DNA from 4 places in the Paenibacillus sp. FSL R7-0128 genome. Region 3 is predicted to be linked to each of the others. Evidence: predicted binding sites of a transcription regulator. Region 3 holds the regulator's gene; each other region holds the start of a gene.
What was found. Region 3 encodes Rex, which represses fermentation and respiration genes when NADH is low (regulators of the CRP and FNR family bind a similar motif). Its sites were predicted from a motif close to TTGTGAAATATTTCACAA; they were not measured.

Region 1: a site for Rex is predicted at 3,487-3,504, ahead of NST26_RS00510 (phosphoketolase family protein). Genes of this name have one in related genera too.
Region 2: a site for Rex is predicted at 1,636-1,653, ahead of nirB (nitrite reductase large subunit NirB). Genes of this name have one in related genera too.
Region 4: a site for Rex is predicted at 3,309-3,326, ahead of NST26_RS33105 (cytochrome ubiquinol oxidase subunit I). Genes of this name have one in related genera too.

The regions. Positions count from the first base shown of each region.
Region 1 covers NZ_JBBOCD010000001.1:104,547-109,648, reverse strand. Annotated here, with positions in the region: gene NST26_RS00520 (putative DNA modification/repair radical SAM protein) at 1-54, shown strand, start outside; gene NST26_RS00515 (TIGR03915 family putative DNA repair protein) at 54-923, shown strand; gene NST26_RS00510 (phosphoketolase family protein) at 989-3,373, opposite strand; gene NST26_RS00505 (GntR family transcriptional regulator) at 3,651-4,373, opposite strand; gene NST26_RS00500 (response regulator) at 4,467-5,102, opposite strand, start outside.
Region 2 covers NZ_JBBOCD010000001.1:5,138,657-5,143,758, reverse strand. Annotated here, with positions in the region: gene ric (iron-sulfur cluster repair di-iron protein) at 1-668, shown strand, start outside; gene NST26_RS21820 (hypothetical protein) at 801-1,487, shown strand; gene nirB (nitrite reductase large subunit NirB) at 1,758-4,184, shown strand; gene nirD (nitrite reductase small subunit NirD) at 4,210-4,554, shown strand; gene NST26_RS21805 (formate/nitrite transporter family protein) at 4,574-5,102, shown strand, end outside.
Region 3 covers NZ_JBBOCD010000001.1:4,874,276-4,879,377, forward strand. Annotated here, with positions in the region: gene NST26_RS20520 (AAA family ATPase) at 1-97, opposite strand, end outside; gene NST26_RS20525 (hypothetical protein) at 90-632, opposite strand; gene NST26_RS20530 (cell wall elongation regulator TseB-like domain-containing protein) at 1,351-1,872, opposite strand; gene NST26_RS20535 (amidohydrolase) at 1,902-3,203, opposite strand; gene NST26_RS20540 (redox-sensing transcriptional repressor Rex) at 3,193-3,843, opposite strand; gene dinG (ATP-dependent DNA helicase DinG) at 3,993-5,102, opposite strand, start outside.
Region 4 covers NZ_JBBOCD010000001.1:7,700,691-7,705,792, reverse strand. Annotated here, with positions in the region: gene NST26_RS33130 (MBL fold metallo-hydrolase) at 1-521, shown strand, start outside; gene NST26_RS33125 (hypothetical protein) at 490-696, opposite strand; gene NST26_RS33120 (S1C family serine protease) at 1,053-2,300, shown strand; gene NST26_RS33115 (cold-shock protein) at 2,695-2,895, shown strand; gene NST26_RS33110 (cold-shock protein) at 2,987-3,217, shown strand; gene NST26_RS33105 (cytochrome ubiquinol oxidase subunit I) at 3,441-4,847, shown strand; gene cydB (cytochrome d ubiquinol oxidase subunit II) at 4,834-5,102, shown strand, end outside.

The DNA of each region.
Region 1 (5,102 bases), 4.8 Mb from region 3:
ACCTTGCCCGCCGCCGGGGACTGGAACAGCTTCAACAAGGGGGCGAAGGCCTGATGTTCAAGCCGTCCGCACTGGCGTACACCTATGACGGAAGCTTCGAGGGTCTGCTGTGCTGTGTATTTGAGAGCTATGCCTGGAAGGAGATACCGCTGGCGATTCATGCTGAAGGCGGGGAAATAGGCCTGCTGCTGGAAGCGAAATGGATTGAGACCGACAAAGACAAGGCCGCACGGGTACTGAAGTCCCTGCCGCTGCGGATCAGCCGCGAAGCCGAGGAGCTGGTGCGTCTGGGCTTCTGGAGCTGCGCTCCCGAGAAGGAAATGCTGCTGCTGAACTTCCTGTATCTCGGCTTCCGGCATGGCCGCAAGGTGATGAATATGCTGGCGGATGACACCGTTAACACGCTGATGAAGGCTGTCCAGCAGCTCCGGCATGAAGCGCATCTGTATACGGGCTTCGTTCGCTTCTCCGTATACGGCCCGGTCATGGCCGCAGTCATTGAACCGCAGGGCTATGTGCTGCCTGTAATCCAGGAGCATTTCTGTGACCGGTTCCAGGGGGAGAGCTTCATGATCTACGATCAGACCCATGGGGCTGCGCTGATTCATGAGCCCGGGCGTGAGGCCATCGTGCCTTTAAACGGTTGGACCCCGCCTGAGCCGGATGAGACGGAGGAATCTTACCGCCGCTTATGGACCGGCTTCTATCATGCCATCGGCATCAAGGAGCGCCGCAATGACCGGCTGCGTTCCTCGAAGATGCCGAAGCGATACTGGAAGCACATGGTGGAGATGAACGGCAGCAACGGGGTGCCTGTACTCACCGCGGCGCAGCGGAAGAAGGCATTGCAACCGGAGGTCCCGGAGACCATAATCCAGCTCCAATCATTGGACAAAAAGAGCGCTCCGCAGCCATCAACATGACTACCGGAGCGCTCCTTAATTGAAGCCTACTATATTATTAATGAAATAACACGATCATCTAGAGCTTAGTTCAGAGCCTTCCATACCCAGCTCTCAACCTCTGGAAGGTCGATGCCTTCTTCACGGATGTACGCGTGATGCTTCTGCACCATGGCGTCCATCTCGTCAGCGATAGCCTGGTATTTGTTTGCTTCCGGCAGGCTCAGCACAGCTTCCTTCGTAAGATCGAAGCGGTCCATCTGGTTCAGTACACGCATATCGAACGGTGTAGTGATATCGCCATTCTCGCGGTAGCCGTGCACATGCAGGTTGTGGTTGTGGCGGTCGAAGAACAGGTCTTTGATAAGGCCTTCATAGCCGTGGAAGGCGAAGATGACCGGTTTATCCTTTGTGAAAAATTGATCAAACTCTTCGTCAGACAAGCCGCGCGGATCGAGCTTCTGGCTTCTCAGCTTCAGCAGATCGACTACGTTAATGTAACGGATTTTCAACTCAGGCAGCTTCTCATGCAGGATCGAGATGGCAGCCAAGGCTTCCATAGTTGGTTCGGTACCCGAAGAAGCGATAACGAGATCCGGCTCTTCGCCTTTGTCGGTGCTGGCCCAGTCAATGATCTTAAGGCCTTTGTCCACCAGCTCCTGAGCTTCGTCAGCCGAGAACCACTGCGGACGCGGATGCTTGGAGGATACGATCAGGTTGATCTTCTGGCGGTCATTCAGGATCTTGTCGAACACAGCCAGCAAGCTGTTCGCATCGGACGGCAGATACTCACGGATGAATTCAGGCTTCTTGTCAGCCAGATGGCCGAGCAGACCCGGATCCTGGTGGGTATAGCCGTTATGGTCCTGCTGGAACACTGTCGATGTAGCGATCACGTTCAGGGAAGGAATGTCTTCTCTCCAGGTCTGATCTGTAGCCTTGCGCAGCCACTTGAAGTGCTGGGTGATCATCGAATCGACCACGCGCAGGAAGGCTTCATAACTGGCGAAGAATCCGTGGCGGCCAGTCAGTACATACCCTTCCAGAATCCCCTCTGCCTGATGCTCCGACAGCTGGGAGTCAATGACACGGCCATAGGGAGCGAGGAATTCATCCTGCGGTTCCTGAATGGCATCCATCCATTGACGCTTGGTCACTTCGAATACTGGTCCCAGACGGTTAGACATAGTCTCATCCGGTCCGAAAATACGGAAGTTGCGGTTCTCTTCGTTGAGGGTTACAACCTCTTTCAGGTATTTGCCCAGTACGGCCATATCCTGTGCAATTACTTGGCCTGGGGCGGAATTATCGAGAGTATAGTTGCGGAAGTTCGGCTTGTGCAGGTCTTTAATCAGCTTGCCGGCATTCGTTACAGGGTTCATCCCCATACGTCTGTCGCCGGTTGGCAGAATTTCAGCCAGATCTGCGTTCAGACGGCCATTCTCATCGAACAGTTCTTCAGGTCTGTAGCTGTTCAGCCATTCAAGCAATGCCGGAGCATGCTTCATGTTCTTCTGATCGACCGGAATCGGCACCTGATGGGCACGGAAGGAGCCTTCGTTCGGTACGCCATCCCACGATTTCGGACCGGTCCAGCCTTTAGGGGAGCGGAAGACCAGCATCGGCCATACAGGGCGTGTAGTATCGTTATTTTCACGGGCGTTCTTCTGAATGGCGGCAATTCTCTCTACGATTGTATCCAGCACCTTAGCCATTTCCGGGTGCATCAGATCCGGGTTCTCGCCTTCTACGAAGAATGCCTCCCAGCCGTTGCCGGCAAAATAGGCGGTCAATTCTTCTCTGCTCATCCGGGAGAGGATGGTCGGGTTGCTGATCTTGAAGCCGTTCAAATGCAGAATCGGTAACACAGCACCGTCTGTAATCGGGTTGATGAACCGGTTGGACAGCCAGGAAGCGGCCAGAGGACCGGTCTCTGCTTCGCCGTCACCTACAACTACAGCGGAGATCAGGTCAGGGTTATCCAGAATCGAACCCACGCTGTGCGACAGGGAGTAACCCAGCTCGCCGCCTTCATGAATCGATCCGGGTGTTTCAGGAGCTGCATGGGAGGCAACACCGCCAGGGAAGGAGAACTGCTTGAACAGCTTTTTCAGACCAGGGATGTCCTGAGTGATCTGCGGGTAGATTTCGGTGTAGGTTCCGTCCAGATAAGAGTTCGATACCATCACCTGACCGCCATGGCCCGGGCCTTCAATATAGAACATGTTGAGATCATATTTAGTGATTACGCGGTTCAGGTGCGCATAGATAAAGTTCTGCCCAGGGATCGTGCCCCAGTGTCCGATCGGCTTCACTTTGACGTCTGCATCCTTCAACGGTTCTCTTAACAACGGGTTATCCTTCAAATAAAGCTGGCCTACGGAGATGTAGTTCGTTGCACGCCAGTAAGCGTCAAGCTTTGCCAGATACGTTTTCGAGGAATAATCCACCTGTTCGATTGTTAATCCCATGTCTTCCACTCCCTAATCTTTTTCTTTGTAAATTGAATGTATCACTTCTACATTTACATCATACATCGGCATTTCAGAAATTCAATCTTTTTAGAAATTAATACGGTCCAATATTGTGAAATTTTGAACATAGTATGAATTCCTCTGCAAACCACGCACAAAAAGATGTTTATTTTTATAATTATGGATTAATTTGTCATGATAAAAAAACGCTAAAAAGACCGGGATTCCTCCCGGCCTGCTATACCTCAGTTATGCTATTTACACCGTCCATCCGTTAATGCACAGATACGAAAGTGTTAAACTTTAGATACTCATAATGGAAGCGCATATGCGAGAATTCGAACGGCGTGCCGTTATCCAGGAAAAAGATCCCCTCCATAATCCCTACGGGTTCATTCTCCTTAAGATGGAGCAGCTCCTGATCATTCAGCAGTGAAGGCTCGGCAAAAATAGACAAAAAGGATTTGGTCACCGCCAGATTGCGCGACTCCTCCAGATAATGAAAAATCGACCCCTCAATAATCGTCTGGTCGAGATTTTGCACAATTTTGATCGGAATATATCCCGTCTCAATCATGAAAGGCGCACCTTCAAACAGGCGCAGACGCACGATCTTATACACGAAATCATGGGGCATCAGGAACAAATCCCGTTGAAGCTCCTCCGTGGGCCGGATGACCTCGAAGCTCAGCACCTTGATCTCCGGCTTCTTCCCGTGCATCTGGAAGTTATCCGACACCCCCAGATTAGAGCCTTCGTAATTGAAGATCGAATCGTTCTTTATATATAACGGATTGATGAAGGTGCCGGAGCCGCGTTTCTTGAAAATAATGCCCGAGCTCTCCATCTTCATCAGCGCACGCTTAATGGTACTGCGGCTAACCTGATACGCCTCGCTGAGACTGCGCTCATCCGGCAGCTTCATATCGGCGTACTGCCCGGCAAAGATCTTCGTTTTGAGGTCAGCAATAATCTGCTTGTAGACAAATTGGGTCATGGGGTGCTCCTTCGTCGGATCTTTGCAGAACAAGTTCATTCAAGATTAAATATATCATAATTTAGATAGGGCAAAAAGGATGAATCCACGGATTCACCCTTTTTGACGCTTGTTATCCCAATCCCTATACCATTTGACAATCTCCCGGCTCGGTTTCTCCGCAACCTCTGCTTCCATGACCGTTTCCAGCAATACATACTGTCTTTGCACCAGAAAATGAAAGCCCATTCTATCCGATATTTGCATGTACAATAATTGCGCCTGCTCCTCTAACGGATAGCGGGTGCAGACCTGTTCAATGTGCTTGAAGGCCTGTTCATATTCTGCATTCCCCATATACCAGCGGACCAGATTCAGCTTCAGCCGAATCCACTGCAGCTGGAATCTCTGCCGCTCAAGCTCCGCCCACACATAATCGTACCCCTCCAGATATTCGCTCTTGAACAGCTTCAGGATTCGTTCGTATTCGGGCAGTGTGTCATTCGAGAGCTCTAACCCCGCTTGGATAAAGCGGTCAAACTCATCAACGTCCAGGCAGATTCCATTCAGCTTGAGCAGATAGCCGTCCGCCGTATTTTGCAGGAGAATCCGTTCTCTGCTGAAGGGCTCCAGCATTTTGCGGATATGATACACAGCCGTATATAACTGCGGATAGGCCCTGTTCGGATCAAAATCAGCCCACAGCAATTCAATCAGAGTGGCTTTACTGACCACTTTGCCGCGATGATG
Region 2 (5,102 bases), 260 kb from region 3:
TGGTCAGAGATATTGTCCTGCAGTTCCCCAAAGCAGCAGATTATTTCAAGGCACAACGGATCGATTTCTGCTGCGGAGGTGCCAAGCCGCTGGCTGAAGCCGCTGCCGAGAAGGGTCTTGATCCGGCAGCAATGGTGCAGGAGCTGAACAAGCTGCAAGAGCAGCACCCGGTTCTGGAAGAGGATACCGCCTGGAACGAGGCTTCTTCGGAGGAGCTGGTGGATTATATTGTGAACAAGCATCATCGTTACCTGCGTGAAGAGCTTCCGCTAATCAGTCAAAATGTAACCAAGGTGTTCCGCGTTCACGGTGAGGATTCACCGCACCTCGGAGAGATGCACCGTCTGTTCAATATGCTGCGTGAAGAGCTGCTGCAGCATACAGCGAAGGAAGAAGAGAGCGAATTCCCTAAGATGCTGGCCTACACTCAGAACCCAACCGAAGAAGGACTTGCGGAGCTGCGCGGACTGCTGCATAATTTGGAAGCTGAGCATGACGGGGCCGGAGAGATCCTGCGCGAGCTTCGCAGAGTAACTAATGACTACACACCGCCCGCACATGCCTGCACGACTTATCGCCTGACCTATGCCCGCCTTGAAGAACTGGAAGGCATGACCTTCGAGCATGTACATCTGGAGAACAACATTTTGTTCCTGCGGTATCAATAGGACCTGCTGCAAGGTAGAAGTCCCTTCGGGGGCTTTTTACTTTTTCTTCCGGCAGAAATGATTTGAGAACCCTTCCTCTATGCGTTATCCTTAAAGAGTCTGGGAAAATACATATGAAGGCGGTGCCGTGGGATGTCCACGAAATGGATGCGCTTCATGCTGTGCCTTCTCTTGCTGGCCGCGGCAAGCGGTTGTGGCTTGGGATCAGAGAATGGCGGCAGCAGTAACGGAGGCCAAGGATTAACCTTTTCAGTCAAGGTGGGTGACAGTGAAATGGCCGGAAGCTCGGCCAGATTGCTTAATGAAGCTTACGTGCCTGGGAATTCAATAATAGAGCTGTTCAGAAAGAGCGGCGTTGTTACATTTTCAGCGGATGGAACCAGTATTCTTGAGGTGAATAAGGTCTCCCTGGGTCCGGATATGAGCTGGGAGGTTCAGGTGAACGGCAAGAAGGTTCAAGAGCTGAATACGACGCTGGAACCGGGTTCGGCCATTACGATGTCAGCAGGGCCTGCCGGAACCGGAAAGATGTTTCAGCCTGTCATCATCACGGTGAACGGGGGGAGCGAGCAGCCGGAGCTGACACATTCGCATGTGCTTTCTTTTATGCAGGATATGTCCGTCAAGGGACTGCTCAAGAACAGCGGTATGGTCCGGCTTGCCGAGGATAACCGGACGGTGCTTTCCGTGATGGAATATACCCCGCTCAGCAGCGAGGAATGGAGACTGAAGGTCAATGATAAAGGTCTGCTCGGTAATGGAGTGGACATGAAGCTCAGTCCGCAGGACAAGCTGGAGATCTCTCTGGTACTGAAATAAGTGAATGAAGTATAGGAGTGAGATCGTGTATCAAATGAATGGATATCTGTGCGAAACTGCATGGGTATCCGTTTTTTTTGAATAATATATCTCTGTGCTTCACGCCATAAGTTGTCCTATGCAAGAACGGGAGAAGTCATCTCCACTCGTGTGAAAAAATTCACATACCGTGTGACTGTGGTCACACTTGTCATGGAATTGGGGACAGTATAATTTCTCTATCAGGTAAAGTTATTGAAGAAATCAGAGTTTCTGAAGGAGGGTCTACCAGTGGCAGCGGAAAGAGAAAAGTTAGTGCTAATTGGGAATGGCATGGCGGGAGTAGGCACTATTGAGCAGATTCTGAAGCTGGGCGGCGCTTATGATATTACTGTCTTCGGCAGTGAGCCGCATCCCAACTATAACCGGATTATGTTGTCCTATGTACTTGAAGGCAGCAAAACGATTGAAGACATCATTCTTAATGATCTTGGGTGGTATGAGGATAATCATATTACACTGTATACTGGCACGACGGTTACCCGGATCGATGAACAGAACAAACTAATATTGACCGATAATGGACTGGCGGTTCCTTACGATAAAGCAATTATTGCCACAGGCTCGAATTCTTTCATTCTCCCCGTACCCGGCAGCACCAAGGATGGGGTAGTCGGCTTCCGCGATATCGCTGACTGTGATGCGATGCTGGCAGCAGCGAAGCAGTACCGGACGGCGGCTGTGATCGGCGGAGGACTGCTCGGTCTGGAAGCTGCGAAGGGTCTTGTCAATCTGGGTATGGATGTTACCGTTGTTCATCTGCTGGAGGATCTGATGGAGCGGCAGCTGGACCGCACTGCTTCATCCATGCTGCAGGCAGAGCTTACGCGTCAAGGTGTGAAATTCGCCATGGGCAAGCAGACGGTAGAATTGACCGGCGAAGAGCGGGTGACCGGTCTGCGCTTCAGTGACGGCAGTGAACTGCCCGCAGAGTTTGTAGTGATGGCTGTTGGAATCAAGCCGAATGTCCAGCTTGCCAAGGACAGCGGAATCACCGTTAACCGCGGGATCGTAGTTGACGATTATATGCAGACTTCTATGGCAGATGTGTATTCTGTCGGCGAATGTACAGAGCACCGGGGAACCTGCTACGGACTCGTCGCACCGTTATTCGAGCAGGGCATGGTTCTTGCCAAGCATTTGTCTGGTGTACAGACTCCGGGCTATGAAGGCTCAGTTGTAGCAACCAAGCTCAAAATTTCCGGGGTAGATGTGTTCTCCGCTGGTGAATTTACCGAAACACCGGAGCATACCGTCATTTCTGCCAAGGATGAATGGAAGCGAACCTACAAGAAGATTTTGCTTAAGGATAATGTGATTGTAGGCGCCGTTCTGTTCGGTGATGTAACGGAATCTGCCAACCTGCAGAAGCTTGTGAAAAACAGCACAGAGATGACCAATGAAATCTATGATGAAGTTATGGGCACAAGCTGCTGCGGCGGAGGCGGAGCCAAGAAAGGCATGTCCGTTGAAGCGATGGCTGATGAAGAAATCGTCTGCGGCTGCAACGGCGTAACCAAAAAAGCGATTGTGGATGCTGTTACGGAGAACGGCTTCACTACGGTGGATGAGATCAAAGCCTGTACGGGTGCAACCCGCTCCTGTGGCGGCTGTAAGCCGGTGGTGGAGCAGATTCTGCAATTCGTTCTCGGAGACAGCTTCCAGCAGAGCGCCAAGCAGGGGATCTGCAGCTGCACCTCGCTTAGCCGGGATGAGATCGTAGCCGAGATTACGGCTAAAGGCCTCCGGACCACCAAGGAAGTCATGCATGTCCTGGACTGGAAGCAGGCAGAAGGCTGTTCGAAATGCCGCCCTGCCGTGAACTATTATCTGGGGATGATCTACCCTGACACTCATGAGGATGAGAAGGAGTCACGTTTCGTCAATGAACGGATGAGCGCCAATATTCAGAAGGACGGAACTTATACAGTTATACCGCGGATGTATGGCGGGGTGACCACTCCTGAGGATTTGAAGCGGATTGCCGATGTGTCCCTGAAGTATGATGTGAAGGTTGTGAAGGTAACGGGCGGACAACGTCTTGACCTGATCGGTGTCAAAAAAGAAGATGTACCTAAGGTGTGGGAGGAGCTGGATATGCCGTCCGGCTATGGTTATGCGAAGTCGCTTCGTACGGTAAAAACTTGCGTGGGTTCACAGTTTTGCCGCTTCGGCACACAGGATTCCATGGGCATGGGCGCTATGCTTGAGCGTAAATATGAGCGGCTGGATATGCCGGCCAAGTTCAAGATGGCGGTTAACGGCTGTCCGCGTAACTGTGCCGAGTCCTGCACGAAGGATATCGGGATTGTCGGCAATGACGGCGGCTGGGAGGTATTCATCGGCGGCAACGGCGGGATTAAACCACGGATCGCAGATGCCTTCTGCAAGGTGAAGACCGACGAGGAGCTGGTTGAGGTCTGCTCCGCTGTTATCCAGTACTACCGTGAGACCGGTAATTACCTGGAGAGAACCTCCGAATGGGTAGAGCGTATGGGTCTTGAGCATATCCAGACGGTGGTTATGGGGAATGACGACAACCGTAAAGAGCTTGCGGCACGTATTGACTTTGCACTGGCCCAGGTGAGTGATCCTTGGCGGAAAATGCTGGATGACAAAAACACCCGTACTGCGCTGTTCGAAGAGACACAGGTATAGTCTAAAGGGAGAGGGAGAGAGCATAATGGAACGGAGCAATCGGGAATATACGATAGGTGCAGTGGAAGAGTTCATGCTGCAGATCGGCCGGGTAGTTCATGCAGGAGAGGTGGAATTAGCCATATTCCGCACATCGGACGGCGCAGTCTATGCGGTCCGCAACCACAGTCCCCACCCGAAGGGCGGTCCGCTCGCGGAAGGCATCGTATCAGGCTATTATTTATATGATCCGCTGCATGACTGGAAGATCGACCTTCGTACCGGAGAGGTTCAGGCACCGGACCGGGGGCAGGCAGAAGTCTATCCGGTTACAGTAGAGAGCGGAGTTGTTAAGGTCACTCTGCCTGCGGCAGTAACAACCCTAAATTAAAGGAAGAGCAGGTGCGGATATGTTTACGCAGAGCGTAGAGAATATCGTTGAGACAGCCGTAGGGAAACGCGACAAAATGAATGAGAGCCTGCCCAAATATTTTTTGGCGGCCCTCCTGGCAGGAGCATATGTGGGGATTGGTATTATTCTGATCTTCTCACTGGGGGCACCGCTGGCAGCGATTAAGTCACCGTTCCAGCCGCTGATTATGGGAGCATCCTTCGGGATTGCCTTGACCTTGGTTGTATTCGCAGGCTCAGAGCTGTTTACAGGTAATAATATGTTCTTCACGGTAAGCACACTTGCCGGGAGAACTACAGTCTGGGACACGGTGAAGAACTGGGTCCTGGTATTCCTCGGCAATGTGGCCGGTGCTGTGGTGCTGGCGCTGCTGATTCAGGGATCGGGCCTCTTCAAGGCAGCGCCTGCCGAGCATCTGATCTTCGCAGCCGCCGCCAAAAAGATGAGCCTACCGTTCTCGGAGTTGTTCTTCCGCGGCATCCTCTGTAATTGGCTGGTCTGCCTGGCGCTGTGGATGTCCTCCCGCG
Region 3 (5,102 bases):
CTATGATTACAGGGAAGATATTGATCCCCACAAAAGCCATAAAAATCAGCATGACCGGAACGAATCCGGCTACAACCTCTTTCCAGTACTTAGGCATTGTTCCACACTCCCATCTTGGCTGCTGCACGCGGCAGAATGATAAATTTGCTCTCTGTGCCGTTGCTCAGGCTTACATATACATTATTGTCGTCAATCTCTGTGGTAGCTGTAACCCCGCTGTACTTACTGTCCTGCTCCTTCAATCCGTCCAGCTTGGCTGGTATCAATGTATACTTCCGGCTCTCCATCGCTTCTGCTACAGAGAACATCGCTTTATCCCAATACTCATCCAGCAGTTCACTCGGCTTCTGTTCCACATCCAGCTTCAGGGTCCGTCCGTCAATAGCAGTGCTGCCTTCTCTTGATACATACTGCACCAGTTCACGTAATTTCGTGCCCGGCTGCAAATCCAGTTTCAAAGTGACCTCATTGCGTTTAATAGTAATATGGGAATCCTTCACTCCCTCGTAGGATGATACCAGCTTCTGTAGCGGCTCCTGCACCGCGAATGTACGGTAAGAATACCAGCCACCAAACAATAATGCAGCAGACAGCAGAGACGTTAGCAGTACAGGCACAAGACGAAGTTTCAAGAAACGTCCTCCTCTCAATAATGACCGAGCATAACTCTACAATAAAGACCAGCCAGCGTGTCTAGCGCCCATCCGAGACTGACATGCTCTTAAGCATGTCTTAGTACAAGTAGTAGTATATCATAGGTGTATATACGATTTTACATAAAGTTGTGAATATATTTAAAATTTTTGATACTAATTTCTGGATGTTTCATGCGCTTATCATTTTTACCCGGTCAATCTTCAGTTTGGAGTCCGCTTGATTTCAGCCATCATATATTCCGCAAAATCAGTTAATTCGCGCGGTTCATAGCCTTCGGCGACTGCCGCACCGCTATATTCCTATTCCGCAATTATTCGGCAGACTGTCATGAAAGGCTACGCTACGCCTGGCAAGTCTATGATTGACCTCTGCGGACAGCTTGTCCTCTACGACAATGAGCAGATCAATGTCGCTTGAACCCGGTTGAAAACAGCCCGATGTACATGAATGGTACTGCAATCTATATATACTGGTATATGTACATATTGACAACAGAGCAGTAGGGAGCAGCTCCGATCAATGCCTCCCCTTTATTAAGTAAGCCACAGATCCTGGTGTCCCTCAAGTCCATGAACAGCTCTAGCCTGTTCTCTACTCGTATATAACACGCCAAAAAAGCGGGAGTACAGTATCACTGTATCTCCCGCTTCTAAATATAGTTCAAGCCTGAACGCCCGGCCGCTTAAAGTGACGCTAGCGGTTCGGCAGACTGTACCCCTCACCGATGGCGCTGCCATCCTTGAAGCGGTAAAAATTATAATAGAATCGCCCGTCTTTTTTGTAAAATAGCTGCCAGGCATATTCCCCGTTGTATACACCGGGCAGCAGCCGTTCGATCGTAATGTCCGGCAGCTGGGCGGCTATGATTCCGCGCATTTTCTCTTCTGAGGTGCCATTGCTCAGTTCCTCAGCATACAGGTCGTTGTCGCCTCCGGCAGGCTTGCCCTCCAAGGTGAAACGGACCCACACCATCAGCTCGGTCCCTGCTTCATTTTTACCGGTCAGCACCCAGTAGATCTCATTCTCATTCCAGACAGATTTCTGGGCCTTGGTTACCTCTGTTAGTCCGGCACGCGCCCGGGCCAGCTCCTTGGCCTCACTCCGCTCGTTCCACTGGTCCTTCATAATGTAGGCATAGAACTGGCTTAGTCCGAACAGAAGGAGCAGCACCACGGTAATCCCCAGCCAGATCCATTTTCTCCTCTTCTTCTTCACCACGCTGCTTCCTTTCCCGTTCCCTTGAATTACCGTTTAAGCAGGCTCTCGAACGTCTCCTGTGCTTTGCGGCGGATGGCTTCTTCATCAAGTGTCAGGCATTGTCCATGCTTCACAACCTGCTGGCCGTTCACCCATACATGCTCTACATCCTTGGCACTTGCCGAATATACGGCATGGGAGAGCAGATCGGTATGCGGCAGCAGATGAGGCTGGTCAATATCAAGTGCGATGAAGTCGGCCTTCATTCCTGCTGCAAGCCGGCCCACCCCGCTTAGGAAAATAGACTGCGCCCCATACTCCGTAGCCATCAGAAGCGCCTCAGGAGCCGGTACCGCTGTAGGATCACCGCTTACGCCCTTGTGGATCAGAGCCGCCAGCCGCATCTCTTCGAACATATCCAGATTGTTGTTGCTCGCCGCACCGTCTGTCCCCAGAGAGACCTTAACCCCGGCTCTCAGCAGCTCAGGAACACGGGCTACCCCGCTGGCCAGCTTCAGGTTACTACCGGGGTTATGCGACACGCCAACGTTATGGCGGGCCAGGATCCCGATCTCTTCATCGTTCAGATGAACCCCGTGGGCAATGAGCGAAGGACGGGTGAACATCCCGAGCTTCTCCAGATGCGCGACCGGACGCAGGCCGTAGTCGGCCACGTTCTGTTCCACTTCATGGCGCGTCTCGGACATATGGGTGTGTATTGGCAGGTCTAGATCATGGGCAGCCTGCACAAACTTCATGAAAAACTCTGGAGGACAGGTGTACGGGGCGTGCGGTGAGAGCATGGTCGTAATTCTGCCGTCAGCCTTGCCGTGCCAGTTACGGGCAAAAGCAATCGCCTCAGCAAGCTTCGCTTGCTGTACCTCTTCCGGGCACAGCCCAATTACGCCGCGCATCAGCACAGCACGAATACCGGACTGCTCCGTTACTTCCGCTACCCGGTCCATATGATCATACATATCGAGGAAGGTGGTTGTGCCGCCCTTCAGCATTTCCAGTACAGACAACGAGGTTCCCCAATATACATCATCACCAGTGAATTTCTCTTCCATCGGCCACATCTTCTCCTGCAGCCAAGTCTGAAGCACCATATCGTCGCCGTATCCGCGCAGCAGTGACATGGCCGTATGCCCATGGGTATTGACCAGACCCGGCATGAACAGCAGACGGCTGCCGTCTATGACCTGTGCACCATCCTCCACTACCGGCTCAGCTTCACCTATGTAAGTAATCAGATCATTCTCCAGGGACATGTACCCGCTCAGTACCGGCTTGTCACTGCCCGGAACCAGGAAGTGCCCATTCTTGATTATCGTGATCTTACTGCTCATCTTCAGCCTCATCCTTTCCATCATGCAAATAATAGGCCAAGCTCTGCAGATCTGTGGTGAAATCTGCGGCATGAATCCGGATATTGGCAGGCGTCTTGAGAATAACCGGTGCGAAGTTCAGAATCGCTTCGATACCGGAATCCACAAGAATATCGGCTACGTTCTGGGCTTCGCTGTCAGGCACGGTAATAATCCCGATCCGGATGCCCTGCGAGCGGATGGTACTGCTTAGCTCCTCCATCGGCTGCACAACCAGCGAGTTGATCTGCTGGCCCACCTTCGGCGGGTAGGCATCGAAGATGGCAGTAATCTTCATCGTATCCTTCAAGTAAGCGTTGTAGTTAGACAAAGCATGACCGAGGTTACCGGCTCCAACCAGTGCAACATTAATTTGCTGGTCAAGCTTCAGGATATGGCGGATCTTCTCAATCAGATAAGATACATCATAGCCGATGCCTTTTCTGCCAAAATCACCGAAATAAGCCAAATCCTTACGGATCTGGGCGGGATTTAGGTCAAGCTTCTGGCCCAGCTCCTGAGAAGAGACTGTGGAGATTTCACGTTTTTGGAGATCGTTCAGGAAACGCAGGTACACTGGGAGCCTGCGCACGACGGCCTCCGATATTTTATCCGATTTCATGTATTCTCCTCCTTAAAAGTTTTGTTAGCCTACACTTCATTCCGTACAATTATAGCAACCGTGCCCCGCCGCCTGCCGGAGTGGCAGGACAGGCGGGAACGGATCTTCAGGATAATCATGACTTATTAATAATAGCAATAGCAGATGAATTAGGAAACCCCGCCGTCATCCAGCCATTCGGCAATTCTCGGGACCATCTGCTCGGTGAGCATATGCTCCATCTTGGGACCGGGGAGCGAGTACAGAAAGTACTTTCCGTAATGCGATTCAATCACTCTGGTATCGTACACAATTACGATGCCCCGGTCCTGCGCCGTGCGGACCAGCCGCCCGAAGCCCTGCTTGAAGCGGATGACAGCCTGCGGCACGGACAGCTTCATGAACGGATTCTTCTTCTGTGCCTGAAGCAGCTCTGACTTCGCTTCTGCCAGCGGGTGATTCGGCGGCTGGAACGGCAGTCTGACAATCGCCAGGCAGGTCAATGCTTCTCCAGGGATATCCACCCCTTCCCAGAAGCTGCTGGTACCCAGCAAGACCGAAGCCGGGCTGTCCTGGAAGCGGCGGATCAGCTTGCTCCGGCTGCCGCCTTCCACACCTTGTCCGAGTACCGCGATATCCTGTGAGGCAAGTGCCTCCTTCAGCGGTTCATACACCTGGCGCAGCATCTTGTAGGAGGTGAACAGCACCAGCATCCGCCCCCGTGTTGTTACAGCTGTCTCAGCAAGGGAGTGCACGAGGGTGTCCACAAAGCGGGCATCCCCAATACTCCCCTTGACGCTCGGGAAGTCCCGCGGAATGACCAGGAGAGCCTGCTCACGATACTTGAATGGCGACGGAAGCAGTGCAGTCATCAGACGCCGCTGCTCTGCAGCCTCGCCAAGACCCAGGTTATCAATCATGAACTGGAAGGATTTATCCACGGATAAGGTGGCCGAGGTCAGGATAATGCTCTTCTTCTTATCGAAGAACAGCTCCCTGAGCTGGGTGCTGACATCTACAGGAACAGCATACATTTGCAGCGACTTGCCCTTATAATTACCGCTTCCCTCCAGCCAATACACGATATTCTCATCGTTCAGACTCATGAAGAAGCGGATCTGCTCTCTAATGGATGCCAGATCCTTGAATAACCCGCCGATATCGGTCACAAGACTGTCTGAGGAGGATTGGCTGTCCGTGTCACGCATCTCACTGAGCATTTTGTCGCCCTTGCGGATGATATCGCTCAGACTGAGGTTCAGTGTATTCTCAAGGGCAGC
Region 4 (5,102 bases), 2.8 Mb from region 3:
AGGAGCATAACCGGGTCATTATGGAGACCGGGCAGCACCGGGATTTCGGCAGTATGCGGGTGGAATCCTTCGCCATCTCCCACGATGCCGCAGAGCCGGTAGCTTACAATTTCTATGACGGCAAGGAGAAGCTGTGTGTTGCGACAGACCTCGGGTATGTCAGCGACAAGGTGAGAACGGCCATATCGGATGCCGATGTGCTGGTGCTGGAGTCGAATCATGATATCGAAATGCTGCGGATGGGGCGTTATCCCTGGAATACGAAGCGGCGGATTCTCGGCGATCTGGGGCATCTGTCCAATGAGGCGGCAGGTGCAGCGCTCAGCGAGATTCTGAGCGGGCGGACCAAGCGCGCCTATCTGGCACATCTGAGCAGAGACCATAATATGATGGATCTGGCGAAGATGTCCGTGCGCGGGGCGATGGAGGACAGGGGCTGCTTTTACAAAGACAGTGAGTTCAGGCTCTGCGACACCTACTATGACCGGCCTACGCCATGGGATAAGGTGAGCCAGTCATAAGACGGTCAACCTCGGTAATCTTGTGCTCCAGCTCCTGGCGGGAGAATAGCCCTTTATCAATTAACAGCTCAATCATTGCATGCTGTACAAGAATCAGCTGATAATGTTCATCCTTAAGGTCCCCCAGCTTGCCAATGAATTGCACCAGATCTTTACTTGTTGAAAAAGACTCCATAGTCCGGCCCTCCTTGTGAAATGGATAGTAATGAAGCTGTGAATAATTTACATTTATTTAACATAGAAAACATGTGGGCAGCGCGGCTGCCTGTGATACAATCATATAGAGCGTTCTAATCCTATTGTAGTCTTTTAAGTTGCAAAATATTCCGGATACAAGCTGTTAAACTTTTTAGTAGCTTATTAGAATAATAGACATCCCTTGCGCTTAGAACCCACTGGAATGTGGTGAATAAATCAAGTGAAACCTTTTAGTACTTCATGAAGTCTAAGAGATATAGCGGTTAAGCTCGGGCGTGGTTGCTTGGCGTTCAGGTCGTGAATGCGGTGGCAATAGAGGGGAGAGAGTGTAACATGGGATTATTTGATGATGATTTCTATTCAACCAAGGTGTCACGGCGCAAAAGCGGCAAATCTAAATCAACCGGCGGATATGCTGACGGCAAGTGGGCTGTCCGCAAATCGAAGCGGTCGCTGGCAACTTGGCAGATCTCGCTGATCAGCTCTGTCTGCAGTGCTGTAGCGGCTGTGCTGCTGTTCAGTCTGGTAACGGGACAATTCGCCGCTGAGAGAGCTCAGGCTCCGGTGGTTATTGATAAGGTGGCTGCGAGCAGCGCAGATCCGTATGACCGGATTATTCAGGCTGCTGCACATATCCGCCCTGCGGTAGTGAGCATCATTAATCATAAACAAGATAATAAGGAACTTAATATTCTCGATGAATCCGCGCTAGGCTCGGGAGTTATCTATAAGAAGGATGACAATAAGGCATTTATCATCACGAATAATCATGTCATTGAGGGTGCCGGCAAGCTGGAAGTGGTTACAGTAGACGGCGTGACACACAAGGCGGAGCTGGTAGGTGCCGACAAGGTGAGCGATATTGCTGTGCTCTCCATTGACGGCAAGGGAATCGACCGGATTGCTGAGATCGGGGATTCCTCCAAGCTGCGTCTGGGTGAGACTGTCATTGCCATCGGCAACCCGCTGGGGCTTGGAGATACACTGACTTCCGGCATTGTCAGCTACACAGAGCGGACGATTCCAGTGTCACTGAACCAGGATGGCGTGTACGATTGGGAGCAGGAAGTGATCCAGACGGATGCGGCCATTAACGAGGGCAACAGCGGGGGCGCACTAGTGGATCTGGACGGCAAGGTGATTGGTATCAATACGATGAAGATCTCCGATACGGGGGTAGAGGGACTGGGCTTTGCGATTCCCTCCAATCACGTGGTGGATACAGCCAATGAGCTTACCTCCAAAGGCCGGATAGCCCGGTCATACCTGGGCGTCTATTCAGTGGATCTGAATAATCCTTATGTACCGCTGGCCGATGACCAGCGTAAGGAGCTCAATCTTCCGTCTCTAGTGACCGATGGGGTTGTGGTTCTGGATGCTGTGGGACCGGCGAAGGAAGCGGGTCTGCAGCTTAACGATGTGATTACCAAGTTCAACGATAAGCCGATTACCTCCACGCTGTCGCTGCGCAAATATCTGTACGATCATACCAAGATCGGCGATAAGCTGAAGATTACCTTCTACCGCAATGGTGAAGTGAAGCAGACCACAGTCCAGCTTCTTGAGAAGCCAGAGGAATAAAATTGGAAATGGCCGTATATAATAATGAGGCAGTCACGATTACGGAAACAGTTCAAGCCGTCCTTTTCAGGAAAAAAAGAAGAGGGCGGGGCTGTTTCAAGAATAAATAAATGGGGTAATTGGTAGCAATGGGTATAAATATTACAATTTATTATGACTGGTAGCCCTTACATTGGGAAGTAGTCCTTATAAGGGAAAAAACGGAGGAATTAGGATAGAACAGCTTGCCTTTGTTATTAAGGTGTGGTAACATGAAATTGTTCTTACATTGATACCTTATTCTCGCATTGAAAAGGGCTGTCAACCAAAGCTACAACCTTTCTCAATGTGTGAATTTTTTCTTTGTCTGAAGATAAAAAGAACATATTAATTTAAATTTGTGGAGGTAACACACATGCAAACAGGTACAGTTAAATGGTTCAACGCAGAAAAAGGATTCGGTTTCATCGAAGTTGAAGGCGGAAGCGACGTATTCGTTCACTTCAGCGCAATCACTGGCGACGGCTTCAAAACTTTGGACGAAGGCCAACGCGTTGAATTCAACGTTGTTCAAGGCAACCGCGGACCACAAGCCGAAAACGTTGTAAAACTGTAATTAATAGAAGGTACCGTCCCCGCTTGTGAAAGTTGGGACGGTCTTTTTTTATCATCACTTGCTTGCAACATAAAGGAAGGGAGGAACGGCAATGAACTACCGGAAAAAGCCTTTGGAGGAAGTACCGGAAGAAAATACCGCAATTTGGGCCTGTACCAACGAGGATTGCAATGGATGGATGAGGGATAATTTCGCATTTGAACATGCGCCTTCCTGCCGTCTCTGTCATTCCCCAATGGTTCGTAGCATGAAGATGCTGCCGCAATTGCTTAATTCAAATGGCGATCTCAAATCGCTTAAGAAAGGTATTTCCATTACCTAGACCAATACCTTTATGAGTCAAGACAACTATATATGCAGGACACCTTCAAGACGGTGAAACCGTCTTATTTTTTTTGCTTTTAAATGCAAAATTGTGATATTTGTCACAAATTTATTGTTTTTTATGCCTAAACGGGGCGTATAATGTGATAATTATCACACTTTGAGTGATGGGAATTTGACAAAATAGACATAACGAAATGGGGAGAAGGAAGGGGAGAAATATGGATACAGTACTGCTGTCGCGTATACAATTTGCGTCGACGACAATTTTTCATTATTTCTTTGTGCCAGTATCGATCGGACTTGCGCTCATAATTGCCATTATGGAGACCATGTACGTAAGAAAGGGCAATGAAGAGTACAAAAGAATGGCGCAATTCTGGGGGAAGCTATTCCTGATTAACTTCGCAGTAGGTGTAGTAACAGGGATCTTGCAGGAGTTCCAGTTCGGGATGAACTGGTCGGATTATTCGCGCTTCGTCGGTGATGTGTTCGGGGCTCCGCTTGCGATTGAAGCCTTGTTGGCCTTCTTCCTGGAGTCCACGTTCATCGGAATCTGGATCTTCGGCTGGGATAAGGTATCCAAGCGGATTCATCTGTTATCCATCTGGCTGGTCGCCTTCGGAACGATGCTGTCGGCATTCTGGATTCTGCTGGCTAACTCGTTCATGCAGCATCCGGTCGGCTTCCAGATTAACAATGGCCGCGCGGAGATGAATGACATCTTCGCACTGATTACAAACGGCCAGCTGCTGGTGGAATTTCCGCATACAGTGCTTGCCGCTTACGCTACGGGCGCCTTCCTGGTAACAGGGATCAGTGCATACAAATTGCTTAAGAAGCAGGACGTTGCCTTTTTCCGAAAATCATTCGAGATTGCAGCAATTGTAGGGGTTATCTCATCCTTCGGCGTTGCGGTTGCAGGACATGCACAGGCTCAATATCTGGTAGAGACACAGCCAATGAAGATGGCCGCATCCGAAGCGCTGTGGGGTGAGAGCGGCGACCCGGCACCTTGGACGGTGTTTGCCAATATCGATGTGAAGAACCAGACCAACAGCAATGAAGTTCAGGTTCCGTATCTGCTGAGCTTCCTGTCCTACAGTAAATTCTCCGGTGAAGTGAAGGGGATGCTGGAGCTGCAGCAGGAGTATGAAGTGGCCTATGGGCCAGGAGATTATATTCCGCCGGTCAAAACAACCTTCTGGAGCTTCCGGATCATGGTGGCTGCAGGCTCGCTGATGATACTGTTTGGGGTATACGCGATCTACCTCATGTGGCGTAAAAAGATGGACAGACCCAATACCTGGTTCATGCGCTTCATGTTCTGGGGACTGCTGCTTCCGCCGATTGCCAACACGGCCGGCTGGATTATGACAGAGATCGGGCGTCAGCCATGGACTGTATTCGGACTTATGACTACAGAAGACAGTGTATCACCTAATATTACCAGCGGACAGGTACTGTTCTCGGTGATTTCTTTTACCGCGATCTATGCCATATTGGGTGCAGTGCTAGTCGGCCTGTTCGTCAAAGTGATCAAAAAAGGTCCTTATGCTATGGATAACGAACACGGTGAATCCCACGATCCGTATAACAAGGAGGGATCAACTCATGCTTTCTCTTAATGAATTATGGTTTCTGCTGATTGCGGTGCTGTTCGTCGGGTTCTTCTTCCTGGAAGGCTTCGACTTCGGTGTAGGGATGGAGACGCAGATTCTGGCCAAGAATGATACGGAGCGACGGATACTGATCAATTCGATCGGTCCGTTCTGGGATGCAAATGAGGTATGGCTGATTACGGGTGCCGGTGCCATGTTCGCGGCCTTCCCGCATTGGTATGCTACGCTGTTCAGCGGTTTCTATATTCCGTTTGTATTTGC